Regions from separate parts of the Chryseobacterium sp. GM_Chr_2 genome, predicted to be linked through region 1. Evidence: riboswitches for the same ligand, from Rfam matches in the RefSeq annotation. Region 1 holds a riboswitch; the other holds the start of a gene.
The links. Region 1 has a riboswitch for thiamine pyrophosphate ahead of pnuC (nicotinamide riboside transporter PnuC). Riboswitches for the same ligand answer to the same signal wherever they lie in the genome.
Positions count from the first base shown of each region.

Region 2: another riboswitch for thiamine pyrophosphate. It lies ahead of OXQ85_RS11220 (TonB-dependent receptor); the one in region 1 lies ahead of pnuC (nicotinamide riboside transporter PnuC).

Region 1 covers NZ_JALNUD010000003.1:33,924-37,113, forward strand. The annotation lists gene OXQ85_RS05695 (methyltransferase) at 1-702, shown strand, start outside; gene OXQ85_RS05700 (EthD family reductase) at 705-1,016, shown strand; TPP riboswitch at 1,147-1,253, shown strand; gene pnuC (nicotinamide riboside transporter PnuC) at 1,278-1,877, shown strand; gene OXQ85_RS05710 (hypothetical protein) at 1,864-2,904, shown strand; gene ssb (single-stranded DNA-binding protein) at 3,139-3,190, shown strand, end outside.
Region 2 covers NZ_JALNUD010000006.1:87,096-90,285, forward strand. The annotation lists gene OXQ85_RS11220 (TonB-dependent receptor) at 1-1,247, opposite strand, end outside; TPP riboswitch at 1,351-1,440, opposite strand; gene OXQ85_RS11225 (WG repeat-containing protein) at 1,474-2,241, opposite strand; gene OXQ85_RS11230 (bifunctional aconitate hydratase 2/2-methylisocitrate dehydratase) at 2,675-3,190, shown strand, end outside.

The sequences.
Region 1 (3,190 bases):
CATTACAAAGCTTTTGGAAATCTTACTTACGGTGTAAAAACCGGAAAGGTACCTTTTGACGATGCATATGGAATTCCGGTATGGGAATATTATAAGCAAAATCCTGAAGCTGGAGCTAATTTAGCAAAAGCAATGGCGGGAATGTCTGGTGCAGTTTTAAAAGCGATTATTGATGTTTATGATTTCAAGCCCCATAAGAAGATTACAGATATTGGCGGTGGAAATGGAGCGCTACTATTTGCCGTCTTGGACACAGCACCAGATAGCGTCGGGATTGTTTTTGATCAGCCTTATGTAGTGGAACAAACCGTTAATTTAATTCCACCCGACATAAAACACAGATGTAGGGTAATGGGAGGTAGTTTTTTCGAAGAACTTCCTGCTGATCAGGATCTTTATATGACAAAATGGGTAATACATGATTGGAACGATGAAGAATCAATCAGAATTTTAAAAAATATTTATAAAGCAATGCCTGTCGGAAGTAAATTATTAATCATAGATTCTGTAATTCCTGATGATTCTGAAAATAAACCTCATGCCGGTAAGTTGTTGGATATTAATATAATGGCTATGACAACCGGAAAAGAGAGAACTCTAAGTGAATTTAAATATCTTGTTGAGCAATCTGGGCTTACTTTTAAAAAGTTAATTCAAACTAATACAGAAATTTCTAGCATTGTAGAATGTGAAAAAGTATAGATATGTTTAAAATTACCATATTTTATCCTGTGAAACACAATGATTGGTTTGACATGGAATACTATACCGAAAAGCATTTAGCTTTATCAAAATCTGTTTTTGGAAATTATTTGAAAGGGATCGGAATTGAGAAATCCGAATCTTCCGATTCTGTTTACAAAGTTATTGGACATCTTTTTTTCGAAGAAATCGAGCATTTTTACAATTGTTTTTTGCCTAATAAAACAATCCTTGAAGAAGACGCTGTACACTATACGAATGTAAAAGCTGTCATTCAAATCAGTAAAGTAATAGTTTGGCAGAACTTCACTTAAATTTAAATTAACTTTATTACTCTAATGGCTTCTGAAATACAAATCTAAATATTTTCAGAAGCTATTTTTATTATTTCAGCTAAATTATGATCATTGATTTTTTATTCTCAGAAAAAAGCATCAACTTTGATCCCTCAATGGGGGGGTGCTTGTTTTAGCGGCTGAGATGATACCCGGGAACTGGCTTCCACACCTGATTCGGGTAATGCCGACGTAGGGATTTTGATTTATCATCTCATCATTTAATTTATATAAGTTAATTTGATGCAGGACATTTTACAACAAACAACCTGGGCAGAATGGTTCGGGGTTTTATTTTCGGTAGTGCAGGTTTTATTGGCTCGAAAAAACAATTCAAACAATTATCTTTTTGGGATCGCAGGAATTTTGCTGACACTTTATGTTATGATTGTGTCGAGATTGTATGCAGAATTTACTTTAAATCTCTATTACCTCGTAATGAGCATTTACGGATGGTTATATTGGAAATTTGGAAAACAGCATAAAGAAACTGCCATTTCCTCAACCACAAATTCGGAAAAACTGATTTCTGTAGGAATTGTAGTGGCAACTTTTGGAATTTTCTGGTTTTTTCTGACGCACTATACAGATTCTGATGTGCCGATTTGGGATTCATTAGTGAGCGCTTTTGCGTGGGCTGGAATGTGGCTGATGGCAAGACGAAAAATTGAAAACTGGATTTTACTGAATATCAGCAATATTATTTCAATTCCGTTGATGATTCACAAAGATTTGTATCTCTATGCGGTTTTGACGGCTTTTTTATTTATCGTCGCGGTTTCAGCTTATATGGAATGGAGAAAAATTTTAAATCAAAAGAAAGTTGATGCTTACAGTTAGTGAAATCAGAAGAGAAATGTTAGGAGTCACAAAAGTTTCGGATTCAATAATAAATTGTATCCACGAACAAAGGTTGCTTCAGGTTTGGGTTCCGAAAATATATGGCGGTTTAGGCTATCGTTTTGGGGAAGGTTTATCTTTATTATTTGAATGGGCAAAAACAGACGGAAGCTTAGGCTGGATGCTCACTTTATGCGCTGGAGCCAATTTTTTTTCAAGAAACTTAAAGCCAACTATTGCTAAAGAACTTTTCAGTAATTCTAAAACCTGCTTCGGAGGAAGCGGAATGATCGACGGAACCGCAGAAAAACAAGATGACGGAATTTATCTAATCAACGGACTTTGGCATTTTGCAACGGGCGCGCCACATTTAAGTCATTTTACTTTAAATGCAAAACTTACAGAAAACGGACAGTCAATTTTGGATGAAAATAGTGAAGAAATTATCCGATCATTTATTATTTCTAAAAATGATGCTGAAATTATTCCCACCTGGAAATCGATGGGGATGAAAGCTACCGGAACGTATTCTTTTAAGGTAAATAATGTGAAAGTTTCGGAAGAGTATAGTTTTATTTATGATGAATTTTTCACCAATGATGCTTTAGACAGGATTCCGTTTAGAATTTTTGCGGATCTTACTTTATTGGTTAATTATTTAGGTATAGCGTCACATTTTTTAGAAGAAGCGAATGTTATCAGACCAAATCTTAATTTAGATCCGTTTCATAATTTAATTAAAGAAAAACTACAGAAAACGTTGAATTTTGCTGATGATATTGAATTCACTTTAAACAATTCAGAGATAATTTCTTCTGAAAAGCAATCCGAAATTCATCAATTTGGAACTTTTGTAGTGGAAGATTTATCGCATAAAATTCTTCAAATCTATATTCAGTTAGGAATAAAAGCAACGCATACAGATTCTGCGATTTATCAGATTTTTAGTGATTTTTTTACCGCGACAATGCATTCTAATTTCAGACCTGCTTTGGAAGATGGTGAATTTCCTGTTTTAAACGGTTAAAAATTTACTTTTAATTCAGTAAAATTTATTCGACATATAATTTCAGTAAAAGCTTTCTATCAGGAAGCTTTTGTTATTTTGATGTGTTTTAAAATTCATTTACAAACGACTACAAATGGATTTAAATAGTTTACAACCGACTTTAATTTTACTGTTCAACAATCTTTGCATCAGAGATTTGAGAAAACGGTGAGCGTCTCTTATCTGAGTAATAATCTTAAAAAAACAGAAATTATGTCACTAAGAAATTCGGTATCCCTTATTGGGTTCACAGGTAAAGAAGTTG
Region 2 (3,190 bases), on a different contig from region 1:
TTCACCAAAGCTTTTGCAAAACCGGCCACTTCATTTTTCACTGAACGATTTCTGTAATATTCATGTTCATCAATCTGCGGAAGGAAAACGCCTGTTACATTTCCAAAATGCCTTCCGTAATATTGGTTGGCAACGGCACCGAAATTCAGATCTAGATTTTCAAATTTTCCGTATAATGTGGAAACAATTCCGTAGAAATCATTATCCAGCCATTTTTTTCTGATGAAATCTGTCTTCGTTAATGTTTGTGAACCATCCACAAAATCGGGAAGATTATATTTTGAAAATTTACCGTCCTGCTTATAGTTTTCGTAATATCCTTTACCTTTCGTGTAATGCAAAGTGGTTTCTAAATTCCATTTTTCATTAAACTTCTGCTCCCAAAGCAATTGATAATGATTTTGTCTGTAATTATCTGTTTCATTATCATAAAAGCTGGAAATATTACCGTCTGCATCATAAATCGATCCGGAATAATTAAATTTTGGATTGGTTTCCCAGGTTTTTCTGTCGATTCCGTTCCAAGCCTGATAGGTTTTTTCTTTTCCACCAAAAGCCATCAAACGGATTTTCGTATTTTTCTCTTCAAACCAAGCCGTAAAATTATAGGAATGCAGGTTGGAAGATGCTCTGTCGATATATCCATCAGAATTGATGTGCGTATATCTTCCCATCACAGAAAGTCGGTTCCCCCAAAACTTCCCCGAACCAACCTCCGCAGAATATTTGTAAGTATTGAACGAACCATAACTGTCATCTGTTTTAAAGTAAAACTTATCATCAGGCTCTTTGGAGATTACATTGATGCTTGCTCCAAACGCAGAAACTCCGTTATTGGAAGTTCCGACACCTCTTTGGATAACGATTTGCGAAGCAGAGCTCGTAAGATCAGGTACATTTACAAAAAATGTCCCCTGACTTTCAGAATCATTATACGGAACACCATTCATCATCACATTAATTCCTCTTCCGGCAACTCCACGAATTCTGAAACCTGTGTATCCAACGCCATTTCCGGCATCCGAAGTTGAAATAATTGATGTTTGATTTTTAAGTAAAATAGGAAGATCCTGCCCAAGATTTTTATTATCTAAATCTTTCTGAACATTGATGATTTCTTTCGCAACAGGAAGCCTTTTGGTAAAGTTAACGGCTTCAATTTCCTTTATTTTCAAGGAATCAGTATTTTGTGCTTGTAAAAAAGCAAAAGAGCCAACGGTAAGCCCTAAAAAAAATAAACCTTTCATTCTATAAATCTTTAAAATTTAATGAATAAAAGGGGCGGATTATGATGAGTAATTAGTAATCGGTAATAAGTAATATTTGAGATTGCTCATTAATAATTACCTATTGCTCATATTTAATTTCCCTAAACGGCATTACCCGTTCCAGGTTCATTGGGTATAATCTCAGCTTGTTACAGCACCCCTTAATTCAGGCGCAAAATTACGAAAAATATATCATCAGTACAATTTAATAGGTTTTATTGTGAGAATCAATATAATAATATGTTTTTCCGTCTTTTGAAACTTCAAACATTTTCCCCAACATCCAGCTGAAATTTCGTTTAATATCATCATATTCAAATGGAATGATGATTTTGTTATTCACATCAATCACCCCAAAACGATCATTTTTTGAGGCAATAATCATCGGGTTTGAAACATCTTCACTTTCAGCAATATATAAATATTCGTACTGCGGATAAATTTGATAATCTCTGTAATCTTCAGCATTAATGAACTTCGATTTTTCAATAATTCCGTAAAAACCATTCTTAACGTATGCCTGAAACGGCTGATATTTAAACTCTTTAGGACATTTTCCTAAATCTGAATCTTTAAATTGATACACTCTTTTGCCTTTCTGATCAATTCGATAAGAAATCATATCTTTTTCTACCGTTGCATACTCTTTGGTTCCGAACTTTCTTATTTTTTCGTTGGGTGAATTCAGTAGATTGCAATCTTCATAAAAAAATACAGCAATATGATATTCAGGCTGAATGATAAATTTGCCTTTTTGACTAACATATCCGAATTTCCCATCTTTCTTTTTCGGAATTAAAACAGGAATTCCTTCATTCAAAACCACCAAATCAGGATTCGGCTGAGCTACCACATCTGTCTTTTTAACAACAGTTTTTGCAACCTTTTTTACAGGAAGCTTCTTGGCCACCTTGGTTTGGCAAAAAACAGATATCGAAATAAAAAGACATAAAAAATGAACCGTAATTTTCATAATCATCATTTGGCAGCAAAAATAAGATTAAAAATAGAAAATATAAAATTCATATTTATAAAGAATCTAAATAATATCCCTCGCATAAAATACTAAAAATTCGTAATTTTGGGAACATTTTTAATTGTTTGATAATCTAAAGCGTTTTTAGAGATACAACTTTTGATATGGATATGATCAAAAAATTTTACAAACGTTACTCAAAGAGTGCTTTGGCGGCTTTAGAAATTATACATGAGCCCCTTACACTTTCAAAAAAGTCCTTTACTTTCATCTTTGGGACAAAGCATTATCTTACTTATTTAAGAAAAAGTGCAAAATATAGTACCGGCTTTACTTTCTTCCGTTTTGTAAGTCGATATACCAATTCGGGAAATTGCCATATGCACTATAATTTTATTAATTTACCTTAAAAATTTGAAAGACTTCTATTATGAATATTTATAAGGATTACATCAACGAAATTGAAGAAAGAAAAACCCAGGGGCTACATCCAAAGCCAATTGACGGTGCCGATTTATTAAGCGAGATCATCGCACAAATTAAAGATACAGCCAATGAATACAGAGCTGATTCTCTTAAATTTTTTATTTATAACACGCTACCTGGAACTACAAGTGCGGCTGGTGTAAAAGCTAAGTTTTTAAAAGAAATCATTCTTGGTGAATCTATAGTAGAAGAAATTACTCCGGCTTTCGCTTTTGAATTGTTGTCTCACATGAAAGGAGGCCCATCTATCGAAGTTTTGCTTGATTTAGCTTTAGGAAACGATGAAGCAATAGCAAAACAGGCGGCTGAAGTGCTTAAAACTCAGGTTTTCTTATATGATGCAGATACCGCTCGCTTGAAAGAAGCTTATGAAGCAGGAAACGAAATCGCTAAAGATATTTTGGAAAGCTACGCAAAAGCAGAGTTTTTCACTAAACTTCCAGAGGTAGCTGAAGAAATT